4 regions of the Bradyrhizobium sp. Rc2d genome follow, and region 1 is predicted to be linked to each of the others. Evidence: predicted binding sites of a transcription regulator. Region 1 holds the regulator's gene; each other region holds the start of a gene.
What was found. Region 1 encodes PhoB, which activates phosphate uptake and scavenging genes when phosphate is short. Its sites were predicted from a motif close to TGTCATNNANCTGTCAT; they were not measured.

Region 1 (4,337 bases):
ATCCTGTTGTCGGCGCCCTCGATCATCATCGGCCTGTTCATCTACGGCGCGGTGGTGGTGCCGATGCGCGGCTTCTCGGCGATCGCGGGTAGCCTCGCGCTCGCCGTGATCGTCATCCCCGTGGTGCTGCGCACCACCGAGGACATGCTGCTTCTGGTGCCGAACGCGCTGCGCGAGGCGGCCTCCGCGCTCGGCCTGCCGCGCTCGCTGGTGATCAAGCGCATCGCCTACCGCGCCGCGCGCTCCGGCCTCATCACCGGCGTGCTGCTCGCCACCGCCCGCGTCGCCGGCGAGACCGCGCCGCTGCTGTTCACCGCGCTGTCGAACCAGTTCTTCAGCCTCGGCCTGAACAAGACGATGGCGAACCTGCCCGTGACCATCAACAATTTCGTGCAGAGCCCCTACGCCTATTGGAAGCAGCTCGCCTGGAGCGGCGCACTGCTGATCACGCTCACCGTGCTTGCCCTGAACATTGGCGCCCGCATCCTCGGTGCCGAGAGGACCGCAAAATGACCGACCTGTCCGTATCCGTGAGTTCCAACGGTCACCTGGCCTCGCATCCGCTGCCGGAAGCGCCCGCCAAGGTGACGGTGCGCAACCTCAACTTCTATTACGGCGAGCATCACGCGCTGAAGAACATCAACCTGACGCTCGGCACCAACCGCGTCACGGCGTTCATCGGCCCGTCGGGCTGCGGCAAGTCGACCCTGCTGCGCATCTTCAACCGGATGTATGACCTCTATCCGGGCCAGCGCGTCACCGGTCAGCTGATGCTCGACCAGACCAACATCCTCGATCCCAAGCTCGACCTCAATCTGCTGCGCGCCCGGGTCGGCATGGTGTTCCAGAAGCCGACGCCGTTTCCGATGACGATCTACGAGAACATCGCCTTTGGCATCCGCCTCTACGAGAAGATCTCGAAGTCGGAGATGGACGACCGGGTCGAGAAGGCGTTGCGCGGCGGCGCGCTGTGGAACGAGGTCAAGGACAAGCTCAACGCCTCGGGCCTGTCGCTCTCCGGCGGCCAGCAGCAGCGCCTCTGCATCGCCCGCACGGTCGCGGTGCGGCCTGAAGTGATCTTGTTCGACGAGCCCTGCTCGGCGCTCGATCCGATCTCGACCGCCAAGGTCGAGGAGCTGATCCAGGAACTGTCCGAGAACTACACGATCGCGATCGTCACCCACAACATGCAGCAGGCGGCGCGCGTCTCCGACAAGACCGCCTTCATGTATCTCGGCGAACTGATCGAGTTCGACGACACCAGCAAGATCTTCACGTCGCCGAGCGACCGGCGTACGCAGGATTACATCACCGGCCGGTTCGGCTGAGGAGACGGGACATGGGTACTGAACATACCGCAAAGGCCTTCGACACCGACCTCCAGGAGCTCACCCGCCTGGTCGCCGAGATGGGCGGCATCGCCGAGCGCATGATCGTCGATTCCGTCGATGCGCTGATCCGCCGCGACGTCGCGCTCGGTCAGCGCGTCGTCACCACCGACGCCGAGCTCGATGCGCTGCAGAAGCGCATCGAGGAGCGCGCCGTGCTCACCATCGCCCGTCGCCAGCCGATGGCGGTGGATCTGCGCGAGATCGTCGGCGCCATGCGCGTCGCCACCGATCTCGAGCGCATCGGCGACCTCGCCAAGAACATGGGCAAGCGCGTTGCGGCGCTGGAGACGGACTTCCATCCGCTAAAACTGTTTCGCGGCCTGGAGCACATGACCGACCTCGTGCAGCAGCAGGTCAAGTCGGTGCTGGACGCCTATGCCGCGCATGATCTGCCGGCGGCAATGGCGGTGTGGAAGGGCGATGAGGAAGTCGACGCCATCTGCACCTCGCTGTTCCGCGAACTCCTCACCTACATGATGGAGGATCCGCGCAACATCTCGTTCTGCATCCATCTGATGTTCTGCGCCAAGAACATCGAGCGGATCGGCGACCACGCCACCAACATCGCCGAGACCGTGTTCTACATGATCGAGGGTCAGGCGATCACCGACAAGCGGCCGAAGGGCGATATGACGACCTTCGCCACGACGGTACCGAATACCTGAGGGAGCGACGACAACATGGGCGCACGCATTATGGTGGTTGAGGACGAGGAAGCTCTCACCGAGCTTCTCCGTTACAACCTCGAAGGCGACGGCTATGACGTGGAGACGGTGATGCGCGGCGACGACGCCGACACCCGCCTCAAGGAACACATCCCGGATCTGATCGTGCTCGACTGGATGCTGCCGGGACTATCAGGCATCGAGCTGTGCCGGCGGCTGCGCACCCGTCCCGAGACCAAGCAGCTCCCGATCATCATGCTCACCGCGCGCGGCGAGGAGAGCGAGCGGGTGCGGGGTCTTGCGACCGGCGCCGACGACTACATCGTCAAGCCGTTCTCGGTGCCGGAGCTGCTCGCGCGCGTGAAGGGCCTTCTGCGGCGCGCAAGTCCGGAGCGGCTCGCCACCGTGCTCGCCTATGGCGACATCGAGCTCGATCGCGACAAGCGCCGTGTGGCGCGCTCGGGCCGGCCGATCGATCTCGGCCCGACCGAATATCGCCTGCTGGAGTTCTTCCTGGAGCATCCCGGCCGCGTGTTCTCGCGCGAGCAGCTGCTCGACAGCGTCTGGGGCCGCGACATCTATATCGACGAGCGCACCGTCGACGTCCATATCGGCCGCCTGCGCAAGCTGCTCAATCTCGGCCGCGAGCAGGACCCGATCCGCACCGTCCGCGGCGCCGGCTATGCGCTGGATGATCGGTTTGCGAAGGCGGAGCAGACGTAAGTTAGGCGGTGTTGCTTTAGCAGGCGGCTGCCACACCCTCACTGTCGTCCCAGATCCGGGACCCATAGCCACAGGGAGTGATTGTTGCGCGAAAAAGGTAGCTCCGAGTCCCCGTAACCACAGCTTGCGGTGGCTATGGGTCCCGGATCTAGGCGCGCTTGTCCGGGACGACATCGGATTTGTAGAGCCGTCATTGCGTGACGGCTGCCGTTTTGATCTCAGAACGAACTCACCGCGTGCTCGGCTTGGCCGGCGCGCGCCGGCGATCCGCGGCCGGCTGATAGGCGACGCGCGAGTGCTGGGCACAGTAGGGCAGGCCGGACAGCGCCCTGCCACCGCAGAAGAAGAAATCCGGGCTCGAGGGATCGCCGACCGGCCAGTGGCAGGTTGCCTCGTTCAATTCCAGCAGCGACAGCCGCTGGCTCATCGGCACCACGTTGTCGTAGGTGACCGGTTCGGCCTCCACCTCGACCTCGAAGGCCTGCGCCAGCGCGGTGTTGCCGCGCGAGATCGGCCGGGTCACCCGCATCATGTGCTGTGCTGGGCGCGCCTTGCGCGGCCGCGGCGCGGCCGAAGATGGGCTCTTGGCGCGGCCCGACAGGCCGAGCCTGTGCACTTTACCGATCACGGCATTGCGGGTCACATTGCCGAGCTCGGCCGCGATCTGGCTGGCCGAAAGTCCGGCCTCCCAGAGCTTTTTCAGCTGCTCGACGCGATCGTCGGACCAGGTCAAAACCGTCATTGCACCCTTTCCCTCGCTGCGCGCCGCCATCCTGGGGCCTCACAGCGAATGCCTAAGCCTTGAAAAACCCGTGCCGCCAGAATCCCTTAAGGCTCGCCGGGCGCGCTACTGACGCCCGAACGTTTACGCCGGTACATGAGGACTTAGAGGATCAGAACCGCTGCACGAGATGTCGTATCTGACAGGCCAAACGCTACAATATGGCGTGACTCCCGCGCAAGAGTCCGCCGACTCGCTTCCACATGTTCCGTGGTGAAAACCCCGCAAAATCGGCACCGCAAGACTACGGATTCAGCGTTTCGCGAGGCTTTCCGGGCGGCATTGACACCGGTCTTGCCAGGCATAAGATAGTGCCGCGTGCCGCCCTTAAAAGGCGGCACGTTTCGTTTTCCGGACCGGTCAATGGTGCGCTGCGCAAGGCATGCCAGGCAGGTCTCAACATTCAAATGCAACATCCAAGTGATGGTCATGACCAACAGCGCCGCGCCGCATCTGCTTCCCGTTTTCGCCAGGGCCGACCTTGGTTTTGAGCGCGGCGAAGGCTGCTGGCTGATCGCGACCAATGGCGATCGCTATCTCGATTTCACGTCGGGCGTTGCGGTGAACGCGCTCGGCCATGCCCATCCCGCGCTGGTCAAGGCATTGCAGGAGCAGGCGACCAAGCTCTGGCACATGTCGAACCTGTTCCAGAGCCCGGATGGCGAACGGCTTGCAACGCGTCTGTGCAACGAGAGTTTCGCGGACTTCGTGTTCTTCTGTAATTCGGGCGCCGAAGCGCTGGAATGCGTGATCAAGGTCGTGCGGCGCTATCACGCT
Region 2 (4,337 bases), on a different contig from region 1:
CAGACTCGGATTTGTCATGAAGTAGTTGTGGACGTTGAAAGGCTCCTCGCCCTTCGCGGCCTTCATACGCGTTGAGGACCCGTCCGGCAACAATTGCCAGCTCTGCTCATTATCCTTCAGATTCGCGACCATGATCTGTTCGAGAACCTGCTGATGCACCGTGGGATTTTGCAGCGGACACAGCACCTCGACGCGGCGGTCGAGGTTGCGCGGCATCATGTCGGCCGAGGAGATATACACAGCCGCTTTCGCGCTCGGCAGGCCCTGGCCCATGCCGAAGCAGTAGATTCGGCCGTGTTCCAGGAAGCGTCCGATAATCGACTTGACGCGGATGTTCTCCGACAGGCCGGGAATTCCGGGCCTGAGGCAGCAGATGCCGCGCACCACCAGCTCGACCTGGACGCCGGCCTGCGAGGCCTCGTAGAGCGCGTCGATGATGTCGGGGTCGACAAGCGCGTTCATCTTCATCCAGACCGCGCCGTGCCGCCCGTGCCGTGCATGCGCGGTCTCGCCCTGGATGTGCTCGATGATGCGCTTGCGCAAGGTCAATGGCGACACCGCCATCTTCTCAAGATCGCTCGGCGCGGCATAGCCGGTGATGAAATTGAACACGCGCGCCGCGTCGCGGCCGATGGTCGGATCCGAGGTGAAGTAGGAGAGGTCGGTGTAGATGCGCGCGGTCACCGAGTGATAGTTGCCGGTGCCGGTATGGACGTAGGTCGTGAGGCTGCCGCCCTCGCGGCGCACCACCATCGAGAGCTTTGCATGCGTCTTCAGTTCGAGGAAGCCGTAGACGACCTGCACGCCGGCGCGCTCGAGGTCGCGCGCCCAGCGGATGTTGGCCTCTTCGTCGAAGCGCGCCTTCAGCTCGATCAGCGCGGTCACCGACTTGCCGGCCTCAGCGGCTTCGGCGAGCGCGCGCACGATCGGCGAGTTGTTGGAGGTGCGGTATAGCGTCTGCTTGATCGCGACCACATCTGGGTCGCGCGCGGCCTGCTGCAGGAACTGCACCACCACGTCGAAGGATTCATAGGGATGATGGACGACGAGGTCCTTCTGCCGGATCGCCGCGAAGACGTCGCCGGCATGCTCGCGCACCCTCTCGGGATGGCGCGGCACGTAGGGGGTGAATTCGAGGTCGGGACGGTCGATGCGGGTGAGCTGCGAAAGCTCGTTCATGGCGAGCACGCCATCGACCAGGAACACCTCGTCGTCGGCGGCCGACAGCGCGTGCTGGACGAAGCTCCGCAATTCCTCGGGCATCTTGGCGTCGATCTCGAGCCGGATCACCGAGCCGCGGCGGCGACGCTTCAGCGCGGTCTCGAACAGGCGGACCAGGTCTTCCGCCTCTTCCTCGATTTCAAGCTCGGAGTCGCGGATGATTCGGAAGGCGCCCTGGCCGCGCAGATTGTATCCGGGGAAGAGGCGGTTGATGAACAGGGCGGTCGCCTGTTCCAGCGAAATCAGCCGGACGGCCCTGCCTTCGGCTGGTAGGCGGATGAAGCGGTCGATCTTGCCGGGCATGCGGATCAGCGCGTTCATCTGCTTGCCGTCGGCGGCGCGCGTGAGCTGGAGCGCGATGGTGAAGCCGAGGCTCGGGATGAACGGGAAAGGGTGGGCCGGATCGATTGCGAGCGGCGTCAGCAGCGGGAACACGTTGTTGAGGAAGTAGTCCTCGATCCAGCTCCGCTCCGCCTTGGTGACGTCCTTGCCCTCAACCAGCACGATGCCGACATCGGCGAGCGTGCCGCGCAGGTCGCGCCAGATCGCCTGCTGGTCGGAGGCAAGCTCGGACACGGTGCGGTTGATCAGCGCGAGCTGCTCCGACGGCGTGAGGCCATCGGGGGCGCGCTCGGCAATGCCCTCGCGCACCTGGGCCTTGATGCCGGCCACGCGGACCATGAAGAACTCGTCGAGGTTATTCGCTGAAATCGACAGGAATCGTACCCGCTCCAGCATGGGGTGGCTGGGATTGACCGATTCCTCCAGGACGCGGCGATTGAAATGCAGCCAGGACAGCTCGCGGTTGATGAAACGCTCGGGGCTGGAAGCAATCGCCGGCAGGCCCTCGGTTTCCGGGGGTTTTTCTTTGATTTCAACGGCTTGCGCAGAGTCCATGAGAAGTCGATCCATCCAGTTCACCCCAATTTGCGACTTACGCGCAAAACCGGCGGGAGCATGTGTTAGAGCGATGACGTTTCGATGACATTGATGTTCCGCCGCTCCGCCGCGTCAAGCGGCCTCGGAGGCGGGCGGGGGCCGGTCAGGCGTCCCGAAGCAGCTCGGCGGCCAGCGCCCGGGTGACGGGGCGCCCAAGCCGCAGGGCCTCGCTGTCGAGCAATTCCACAGCCCGCCGGGCGGCGGCCGGGGACCGCTCCAGGCGAGTGGCGAGGTAGCTGACCACGCTCTCATCCACCGTGAGTTGACGGTCGGCGCAGAATTTGACGATCAGGCCACGGAAAAGCTGGTCGTCGGGCGGCAGCAGCGCGACCGCCGGCACGGCGCGCAGGCGCGAGCGCAGGTCGCGAAGCTCGATCTCGAGCGATGCCGGGACCTCGCGCCCGGTGAAGAGGACGTAGGCGCCATCCTCACGGGCGAGGTTCATCAGGTGGAAGAGCGCGCGCTCGTCAAATTCTTTCGCCTTGAGGTCCTCGACCACTAGCGCCCCGGTGGCGAGCGCGCCCGGGACCGCTGCAGCGGTCAGGGCGTTGGCCGTGGTCGAGCGGGCGCCAGCCTCCTCGGCCCAGATCGCGGCGAGATGGCTCTTGCCGCTGCCTTCGGGGCCGGCCAGCCACATGATCCGGTTCGGCCATTCTGGCCAGGCGTCGATCAGGCCGAGGCCGGCCGCGTTGGCGGGGCCCTCGAGGAAATTGTCCCGGCTGAGGCTTTCCGCATGCGGAAGCGAAAACGCCAATTGTCGGGGATGAACGCGGCCTGCCACGCTTGCCTTGCTCCATGCCGGCGCGCCGGCCTCGTTGGAAAAGATTCGACTTGATCGAGCGGGAGTTGGCCTTTTACGGGGCCGCATCCCAACTCATTTGGCCTCGATCGTGCTCATGTGCCGCAGCCACTCGACGAGATAGAGCGACACCGAGGAGAGCGTGAAAACCGTGACGAGGCCCATCAGGATCATATCATAGGGTTGCGGCTTGAAGCCGAAGGCAAGTGCGGCCAGCACCAAGGCCGCGAACGCCACTTGGGCCACAGTGTTGAGCTTGGACACCTTCGAGGGCTTCATCTCGACCGGCCGGTCGAACAGCCAGGATACGATCACGGCGGCGACGATCATGATGTCGCGCGAGACCACGAGGATGACAATCCAGCGCGGAATCGCCCCCCAGATGCCGAGCGCCATGTAGATCGAGACCAGCAGCGCCTTGTCGGCGAGCGGATCGAGCAGGGCGCCGAGCTCACTCGTCATATTGAAGCGCTTGGCCAGGAAGCCGTCGACGGCGTCGCTGATACCGGCGATCAGGAAGACCGCGAACGCCACCTCCATTTGGCTCGACACGATGGCCCAGACGATGATCGGGACCAGCATGATGCGGCCCAGGGTAATGATGTTCGGAATACTCACGCGGCGCTTCCCGGCACCCGGATTGACCTCAGATCCGGCCCCCTCGGAGGCTGAACCGGTTGATATCTACATAGTATAGGGCGGGGCGCCATGCGAGCCATTGCGCGTCCCCGGAATTCGACGTAACCAGCCGCAAACCCACTGGAAATCGGGCATGACCGACCGCAAAAACGGCCTCACTTACGCCGATTCAGGCGTCGATATCGACGCCGGCAACCGCCTCGTCGACCTGATCAAGCCGATGGTGCGCGCCACCGCACGGCCCGGCGCCGACGCCGAGATCGGCGGTTTCGGCGGCCTGTTCGACCTCAAGGCGGCCGGTTTCAAGGACCCCGTTCTGGTTGCCGCGACCGACGGCGTCGGCACCAAGGTCAAGATCGCGATCGAGACCGGCCTGCATGGCGGCATCGGCATCGACCTCGTCGCCATGAGCGTCAACGACCTCGTGGTCCAGGGCGCCGAGCCACTGTTCTTCCTGGACTATTTCGCCTGCGGCAAGCTCGATCCGGAGGCCACCGCCGCGATCGTCGCTGGCGTTGCGGAGGGCTGCCGCGAATCCGGCTGCGCCCTGATCGGCGGCGAAACGGCCGAGATGCCCGGCCTCTACAAGGACGGCGATTATGATCTCGGCGGCTTTGCCGTCGGCGCCGCCGAGCGCGGCACGCTGCTGCCGCGCAAGGACATCGCGGCAGGCGACGCCGTGATCGGGCTCGCCTCGTCGGGCGTGCATTCCAACGGCTTCTCGCTGGTGCGCAAGATC
Region 3 (4,337 bases), on a different contig from region 1:
GAAGAAGGCGTAGACGATGTTGACGACCAGCAGGAAGAAGATGGTCGGCGACAGCAGCGGGAAGGTCACGGTCCAGAACCTGCGCATCGGGCGCGCGCCGTCGATCGCGGCCGCCTCGAGCACGCTTCGGGGGATGCTCTGCAGGCCGGCGAGGAAGAACAGGAAGTTGTAGGAGATCTGCTTCCAGGCGGCGGCGAGGATGATCAGCGTTGCGGCCTGGTCGCCGTCGAGCAGCGGATTCCAGTCGACGCCGAGGGCGCGCAAGTACCGCGAGAGCACGCCCAGCGAGGGGTGCAGCATGAAGATCCAGAGCACGCCGACGACCGGCGGCGCCACCGCATAGGGCCAGATCAAGAGCGTGCGGTACAGCATCGAGCCGCGCAGCGGCTTGTCCGCCATCACCGCGAGCAGCAGTGCAAACGACAGCGACGAGACTGCGATGGCGAACGAGAAGAAGAAGGTCCGCACGATCGCCTCGAAATAGGCGCGGTCCTTCAGAAGCTCGAGATAATTGTCGAACCAGACGAAGCTGGTCGAAAGACCGAAGGCGTCCTGGAGCAGGAAGGACTGGATCACCGCCTGCCAGGCCGGCCAGTAGAAGAAAATCAGGACGATCGCGAGCTGCGGCGCAACCAGCGCGTAGGGCAATAGCTTCGATTGGAAAATGGCTTGCTTTTGCATGATGCCCGCAGGAGCGGCAGGCCGGGTTACCAGCCTGCCGCTGATCGCCTCACTTGACGGCGGTCTTTTCGAACTGGCGCAGCATCGTGTTGCCGCGCTCGACGGCGGCATCCAGCGCCTGCTTGGCGGTCTTCTTGCCGGCGAGCGCCTGCTCGATCTCTTCCGACCAGACGTCACGGAGCTGAACCATGTTGCCGAGGCGCAGGCCGCGGGAGTTCGCGGTCGGCTCCTTGTTGGTCAGCTCGAGCAGCGGGGTCTCGAGATAGGGCTGATCCTTGTAGAAGCCTTCGGCCTTGGCCTTCTCATAGGCCGCCTTGGTGATCGGCAGATAGCCCGAGGCCTTGTGGATGTAGACTTGGCGATCGGTGTCGGAGAGGAAGCTCAGGAATTTCGCGACACCCTTATAATCGTCGGCCGACTTGCCACCCATGACCCAGAGCGAGGCACCGCCGATGATCGAGTTCTGCGGCGCGCCCTTCACGTCGGGATAATAGGGCATCGGGACGGCGGTGAAGTTGAACTTGGCCTGCGCCTTGACGTTGCCGAAGAATGCCGAGGAGGTCAGATAGAGCGGGCATTCGCCTGACGTGAAGCGGCCCTCGCCGGTGTTGGTGCGGCCGGCATAGTCGTAGGTCTTGTCCTTCTGGAGCTCGACCAGCTTCTCGAGGTGCTTGACCTGGACCGGGCTGTTGAATTCGAGCACGGTGTCGAAGCCGTCGAGGCCGTTGGCCTTGGTCGACAGCGGCACGTTGTGCCAGGCGGAGAGCTGCTCGAGATTGACCCAGGTGACCCAGGAGTTGGAGAAGCCGCAGGTCGGATGGCCGTTGTCATGCAGCTTCTTGGCGGCGTCGAACACCTGAGGCCAGGTCTTCGGGATCTCGACATTGGCCTTCTTCAGCTCGTCGAGGTTGACCCACATCACCGTCGACGACGAGTTGAAGGGGAAGGACAGCATCTCGCCCTTCGAGGTCGAGTAGTAGCCGGTGATCGCGGGCAGATAGGCCTTCGGATCGAATTTCTCGCCGGTCTCGGCCATCAGCTTGTACACCGGCTTCACGGCGCCGGTCGCGGCCATCATGGTCGCGGTGCCGACCTCGAACACCTGCATGATGTGCGGGGCGTTGCCGGCGCGGAAGGCGGCGATGCCGGCGTTCATCGTGTCGGCGTAATTGCCTTTGTAGGTCGGGATCACCTTGTAATCGCTCTGCGATGCGTTGAAGTCGTTCGCGAGCTTGACGATGACGTCGTTGTTGGCGCCGGTCATCGCGTGCCACCACTGGATTTCAGTCACGGCCAGGGCCGGCGAGGCCGACACGCCAATCGTGATTGCAACAGCCGCAGCCGCACCAAAATGTCGAAGAGCCATCAAGAAAACCTCCCTTGCCCGTCAATAAAGAAGCGCTTGCGCTAGCAGCGCCATATGACGTTCACATGACTGTGTAAGCGGCCGAAACGAAAGCGGCAAGCGCTGGAAAAGGGAAGCCGGAAAATAGGCGAAGACGTGCGTGTGACCGCGCCGCAGCATTTGGTTGGCGGCGAGCGGATCGATCAGCAGAGCTGGTAGCTCGTGGGCAATGCGTGCGGCCGCAAACTCGAAAACCTCTCCCGCTTGCGGGAGAGGTCGCGCCGAAGGCGCGGGTGAGGGCTCTCTCCGCTTGGGGATTGTCCCGTTTTGGAGACACCCTCTCCCCAACCCTCCCCCGCAAGCGGGGGAGGGAGCGGACCGGCGCCACCGCTCAATCTCTCTTATCTCAGCGCTTGCGCTCGGGCCCGCAGACCACGCCTTTTTCGACCATCGCGTCGATCTCCGCCTTGGAGTAGCCGAACTCGCCCAGCACCTCCGCGGAGTGCTGGCTGAATTTCGGCGGCAGGCGGCGCAGGCTGGGCTTGCTGCGGTCGAGCCGGATCGGCGAGGCCACGCCCTTGTACCAGTCCTTCTCGATGATATCTCCGCGCGCGATTGTGTGCGGGTTGGTCAGCGCCTGGTCGATTTTCTGCACCGGGCCCGCCGGCAGGCCGGCCGCGAGCAGGCGATTGCAGAGCGGCTCGGCCTCGTGCTGGCTGAACACGGCCGCAAGCTCGGCGCGCAGCGCCTCGCGGTTGGCGATGCGGTCCTTGTTGCGGGCAAAGCGCGGATCGGTGCCGAGCTCGGGCTTGCCGATCTCCTTGGCGAGCTTGCGGAAGGTGCCGTCATTGCCGACCCCGATGAAGATGTTGTCGGTTTTCGTCGGGAAGATCGCGTAGGGCACGAGGTTGGGATGCTCGTTGCCGGTGAGCGAGGGCGGCTTGCCGTGCATGAAATAGTTCGCGGTGTGCGGATGCATGATGGCAAGACCGGTCTCGTACAGCGTCGTCTCCAGGAACTGGCCCTGGCCCGAACGTTGCCGCTCCGACAGCGCCATCAGGATGCCGATCGCCGCATAGAGACCGGTGGTGATGTCGACCAGTGGCACGCCGATCCGCATCGGCCCGCTCTCGGGCGAGCCGGTCGCCGCAATCATGCCGGTCATGGCCTGGATGATGGCGTCATAGCCGGGATTGCCGCCGCGCGGGCCGTCGGCGCCGAAGCCGCAGATCCGGCAATGCACGAGGCGCGGGAATTTTGCGCGCAGCACCTCGTTGTCGATGCCCCATTTCTCCAGCGTGCCCGGCTTGAAATTCTCGATCAGGACGTCGGCCGTCTCCAGCATCTTCAGCAGCACGGCGCGGCCGCCCTCGGAGGCGAGGTCGAGGCCGATCGAGCGCTTGTTGCGGTTGATGCCGACGAAATAGGCCGCGTCCTCCTCGTGGAAGGGAGGGCCCCATTCGCGCACCTCGTCGCCCGCGGGCGGCTCGACCTTGATGACGTCGGCGCCGTGGTCGGCGAGGATTTGGGTGCAATAGGGACCGCCGAGCACGCGCGTGAGATCGATGACGCGCAATCCGCTCATGGCACCTGTGGCGGCTTCAGAACTCATGCCTTCGCTTCCCCTGTGTCGACGTTTGATCACAGGCCTAGCGAGGTTCGTGCACGCCAGCAATGGCCCCGCGCGTAGGGCCGTATGCGCCGCAGCGCCTCAATCCCGCGAAGTGGGAAATCACGGAAGCGGCCGGCCCGAGGGGGATCTCGGGCCAGCCAATCCGCACTTCCGGTCAGACGACCGTCAGGCGAACGTCGACATTGCCGCGCGTGGCGTTGGAGTATGGGCACACCTGGTGCGCCTTCTCGACCAGCGCCTCGGCCTCGGCGCGGGCCAGGCCGGGCAGCGAGACGGCCAGATCGATGTCGAGACCGAAGCCGCCCTCGGAGCGCGGGCCGATGCCGACGGTCGAGGTGACGGAGGCGTCGGCGGGAACCTTGGGGCCGCCCTGCGAAGCCACGAACTTCATCGCGCCGATGAAGCAGGCGGCATAGCCGGCCGCGAACAGCTGCTCGGGATTGTTGCCGGCGCCGCCGCCGCCGCCGAGCTCCTTCGGCGTGGTCAGCCTGACGTCGAGCGCGCCGTCGAGGGTCGCAGCATGGCCGTCGCGGCCGCCGGTCGCCTTGGCACTGGTCTTGTAGAGGACGTTCACGGACATTTTCATCTCCCTGGGGGTTCGGGTGGGCGCGATCTGTATCGCAGACAATTAGATTGTGCACAATCTAAATTGCGACGCCTCACATTTAATTGTTCGCA
Region 4 (4,337 bases), on a different contig from region 1:
GCCGCGAACGCATCCCTGAGCCGCTGCGCGAGCTCGACCTTGCGATAGGGTTTGGTCAGCACGATCGCCTGCGCATGCGCGCGGCCCTGCTCCACCAGGATCTCCAGTGCGTAGCCCGAGGTGAACAAGACCGGCAGGCCCGGGCGAATCCGCCGCGCCTGATCGGCGAGCTCCCAGCCACTCATGCCGCCGGGCATCACGATATCGGTGAACAGCATGTCGATGCTGGGATCGGTGCGCAGCTGCTGCAGAGCCTCCTTGCCATTGACGGCGGCAACGACGCGATATCCGAGAGCTTCCACCCTGCGAATGGCTGAGGAGCGGACGAACGGATCGTCCTCGGCGATCAGGATGGTCTCGTATCCTCTGGGCGCCGTGTCCTCGCCGTCCGCAAGGTCGGCCTGTGTTTGCCCTGCGTCGGCGCGCGGCAGGTAGATCCGGACCGTCGTCCCAAACCCCGTCTCGCTGTAGATCGAGACATGGCCATTGGATTGCTTGGCAAAGCCATAGACCATGCTGAGACCGAGGCCGGAGCCCTTGCCGACCTCCTTGGTGGTGAAGAACGGCTCGAAGGCGCGCGCGGTGACATCAGGCGTCATGCCTTCGCCGTCGTCGGTGACCGAGATCAACGCGTAAGTGCCGGATGCGACTTCCGGGTGAAGGACACGATAGTCGTCGTCGATCGCAACCAGCTCCGTGCTCAGCGCCAGATGTCCTCCTGACGGCATGGCATCCTGTGCGTTGAGCGCAAGGTTCAGCACGGCGGATTCGAGCTGGGTGCGATCTGCAAAGGCCATGATCGTGCCGGGCCCGGAGCTCGTCCTGATCTCGACATTTTCGCGCAACGTGCGCTTGAGCAGCTTGAACATGGAATCGAGCAGGCCGCGGCAATCAATCATCTGAGGCTGGAGCAATTGGCGGCGGCTGAACGCGAGCAGGCGCTGCGTCAGCTCGGCGCCCCGTTCGCCCGATTGGCAGATGTCGTCGGCAAACCGCTTGAGGTCGGGCCTCGCCTTGAGCTGCTCGCTGAGGTGCTCGGCGTTGCCGATGATGACGGTCAAGAGATTGTTGAAATCGTGCGCGATGCCGCCGGAGAGCTGGCCGACCGTCTCCATCTTCTGCGCCTGCTGCAGCTGCTGCTCGGTTAGTTTGCGCGTGGTGAGGTCGTGGATGATGCCGACAAAGATCAATTCGCCGTCCTGCCGCGCCTGACCAACCGACAGGTCCATCGGAAAGGTCGTTTCATCCTTGCGCAGGCCGATGGCCTCGCCGCCGGTCGCGAAATGCCCCGTGCGGCTGTCGGACGCAGCAGCTGCCTCGGGCATCAGCATGCCGATATTCCGGCCCATCACCTCGTCGGAGCGGTAGCCGAACAAGCGCTCGCAGGCTGGATTGAACAGCAGGATGCGGTCCTGGGCATCGAACAGGATGACCCCGTCGACCGCGGTCTCGACGATTGCGGTGAGGCGCGCCATGCTGTCGCGCATCGCGCGCTGGGCTTCCCCGACCTGCTGGAGAAGGAGCGTCGCGTCCCGGGTCTTGATTTCCTCCTCCTCGAGCGCGGCCTGGACCTGCCGAAGCTCGAACGGAGAGGGAATCGTCAGGATCTTCGGCAGCAGCGGCCAGAGCGCAGCGGCGGTCACCACGGACGCGACCGCTGTGGTCGCCTTGACGAGGCCTTCGATGCCATAGATCGGGACCCAAAGCGTGTAGATCGACAGCACATGGGTCAGGCCGCACGCCATGATGAAGATCGCGAACGCCCAGTAGACCCAACCGAATTTGAGGTCGCGCCGCTTGGTGACGAGGATCGCGAGTGCGAACGGGATCGAAAAATAGGCGGCGGCGATGCAGGCGTCGGAAACGACATGGAGCCAGATCAGTTCGGGTTCCCACAACAGGCAAATGCCGTGCGGCGACAGCATCGAGGAGTCGAGGAGACGTTCAAAATAGGCCCACATAATTCCACCCCGGGAAGACGTGCGAGCCGGGGGCGGCTCGCGCGAATGGTGTCGCTGGACGATTCCACCACCTAACGTCTCACTCATCGGTGTGGACGCCAAGGGCGGGTTATCAAGGCTATGGCGAGGCTCGATTTTTCAAGCCCGTCCGACTGCGGGGGCATGCCGCGCCGGTTGCGGGCGCGACGGGCCGCGGCGAATCATGGCGGCGGGCCGTGGCGCTTGCTGCTGTTCCACGGTCGCGCTAGGACAGGCCATGGCGGTGTCCTCAAGCAAATGCATCCCGCGATGACGACCCCGGTCGCACTTACCATCGCCGGCTCCGATTCGAGCGGCGGCGCCGGCATCCAGGCGGACCTGAAGACTTTTGCCGCGCTCGGCGTCTATGGCGCCTCCGCCGTCACGGCGCTGACGGCGCAGAACACGCGCGGCGTCACCGGTATTCACGCGGTGCCGGCGGAGTTCGTCACGGCACAGATCGATGCGGTGTTTTCCGATCTCGATGTCGGCGCGGTGAAGATCGGCATGGTGGCCCAGGCCGCCAGCATCGAGGCGATCGCGGCCGCGCTATCGCGCTGGTCGCCCCGGCACGTGGTGCTCGATCCCGTGATGGTGGCAACATCAGGCGACCGGCTGCTGGCCTCCGAGGCCGTCGAAGCGTTGCGCACGAGACTGATACCGCTCGCCTCGGTGATCACGCCGAACCTGCCCGAGGCCGCCGCGCTGCTCGAGGAGCCGGTGGCGGAAAGCGAGGCCGAGATCGAAAGCCAGGGGCGCCGCCTGCTGGCGCTCGGCTGCCGCGCAGTCCTGGTCAAGGGCGGGCACGGCGAGGGCGCCGAGAGCATCGACTATCTGGTCGATGCCGACAACACCATCGCGCTCGCTGCGCCGCGCCTCGCCACCAAGAACACCCATGGCACCGGCTGCTCGCTGTCATCAGCGGTCGCGGCCGGTCTCGCCAGGGGCGAGGATCTCGAGCAAGCGGTGCGCAATGCCAAGGCCTGGATCACCGCGGCGATCGCGGCCGCCGACCGCTTCAGTGCCGGCCAGGGACACGGTCCGGTCCATCATTTCCACAAGTTCTACTGACGCCGGCTTGGGCAGGCCCGGCGGCCCCTCGTTGCGAAAAAACCTATGCGGTTCCGTATCTTTGCGGAGGCCGCTGTAGCGCCATGTCGCCTGATTGTCGCATGCGACTGATATTCGCGGGGAGGGCGAGGCAAGGCGTGATTCGTATTTGAAGGTGCCTCGAAGGTTCAATCGGTCATCCCCCTGTCACGGGACATTGTTACAGGCTGGCGCATGGGAAGCTACGATGTGAGTGACGAGAGCCCGGAGCGGCGCTTTCGCACGTTGTTCATCTCCGACGTCCATCTCGGAGCCCGCGGTTCTCAAGCCGACCTTCTGCTCGACTTCCTGCGCTACCACGATGCCGACACCATCTATCTCGTCGGCGACATCGTCGACGGCTGGGCGCTGAAATCGAGCTGGCACTGGCCGCAATCGCACAACGACCTGGTCCAGAAGTTGCTGCGCAAGGCGCGCAAGGGCGCCAAAATCATCTACATTCCCGGCAATCACGACGAGTTCTTGCGCAATTATTACGGCACGCATTTCGGCGGCATCGACGTGGTCGAGAACACCGTCCATACCGGCGTCGACGGCAAGCGCTATCTCGTCATCCACGGCGACATCTTCGACCTCGTGGTGCAGAACGCGCGCTGGCTCGCCCATCTCGGCGACAAGGCCTACGACTTCGCGATCCAGATGAATCGCTTGGTCAATTTCTTCCGCCGCCTGTTCGGCGTGCCCTATTGGTCGCTGTCGCAATGGGCCAAGCAGAAGGTTAAGAACGCGGTCAACTATATCGGCGCGTTCGAGCAGGCGCTCGCCGCCGAAGCGCGGCGCCATGAGGCCGACGGCGTGATCTGCGGCCACATCCATTATGCCGTGATCCGCGACGAGGCCGGCATCCGCTACATGAACTGCGGCGACTGGGTCGAGAGCTGCACGGCCCTCGTCGAGCACGACGACGGCCATTTCGAGATCATCACCTGGGCAGATCATTTGCAGAAGCCCGCACAAGTTCCGCAGGTCGCGGCAAGAGCTGCCTGATGAGAGCTGCCTGATGCGCATCCTGGTCGCGACCGACGCCTGGCACCCGCAAGTCAACGGTGTGGTTCGGACGCTGACCAAGCTCGCTGACGCCGCCGAGGGGCTCGGCGTCGCGTTCACGTTCCTGACGCCGCAATCGTTCCGCACCTTCGCGATGCCGAGCTATCGCGACGTACGCCTCGCCATGCCGCGTCCGGCGCGAATTGCAAAGCTGATCGAAGAGGCCCGCCCGGACAGCATCCATATCGCGACGGAAGGGCC

Region 2: a site for PhoB is predicted at 2,192-2,208, ahead of BLV07_RS29240 (RNA degradosome polyphosphate kinase). Genes of this name have one in related genera too.
Region 3: a site for PhoB is predicted at 2,102-2,118, ahead of ugpB (sn-glycerol-3-phosphate ABC transporter substrate-binding protein UgpB). Genes of this name have one in related genera too.
Region 4: a site for PhoB is predicted at 3,224-3,240, ahead of BLV07_RS26950 (UDP-2,3-diacylglucosamine diphosphatase). Genes of this name have one in related genera too.

The regions. Positions count from the first base shown of each region.
Region 1 is NZ_FNCU01000007.1:69,025-73,361, forward strand. It holds gene pstA (phosphate ABC transporter permease PstA) at 1-513, shown strand, start outside; gene pstB (phosphate ABC transporter ATP-binding protein PstB) at 510-1,328, shown strand; gene phoU (phosphate signaling complex protein PhoU) at 1,340-2,056, shown strand; gene phoB (phosphate regulon transcriptional regulator PhoB) at 2,072-2,779, shown strand; gene BLV07_RS11845 (GcrA family cell cycle regulator) at 3,009-3,521, opposite strand; gene BLV07_RS11850 (aspartate aminotransferase family protein) at 3,990-4,337, shown strand, end outside.
Region 2 is NZ_FNCU01000029.1:36,953-41,289, forward strand. It holds gene BLV07_RS29240 (RNA degradosome polyphosphate kinase) at 1-2,118, opposite strand, end outside; gene BLV07_RS29245 (P-loop NTPase family protein) at 2,264-2,941, opposite strand; gene BLV07_RS29250 (CDP-alcohol phosphatidyltransferase family protein) at 3,035-3,577, opposite strand; gene purM (phosphoribosylformylglycinamidine cyclo-ligase) at 3,732-4,337, shown strand, end outside.
Region 3 is NZ_FNCU01000004.1:78,268-82,604, reverse strand. It holds gene ugpA (sn-glycerol-3-phosphate ABC transporter permease UgpA) at 1-681, opposite strand, end outside; gene ugpB (sn-glycerol-3-phosphate ABC transporter substrate-binding protein UgpB) at 731-2,047, opposite strand; gene BLV07_RS08145 (CaiB/BaiF CoA transferase family protein) at 2,433-3,638, opposite strand; gene BLV07_RS08140 (organic hydroperoxide resistance protein) at 3,814-4,239, opposite strand.
Region 4 is NZ_FNCU01000024.1:116,599-120,935, forward strand. It holds gene BLV07_RS26940 (PAS domain S-box protein) at 1-1,961, opposite strand, end outside; gene thiD (bifunctional hydroxymethylpyrimidine kinase/phosphomethylpyrimidine kinase) at 2,250-3,050, shown strand; gene BLV07_RS26950 (UDP-2,3-diacylglucosamine diphosphatase) at 3,264-4,076, shown strand; gene BLV07_RS26955 (glycosyltransferase family 4 protein) at 4,090-4,337, shown strand, end outside.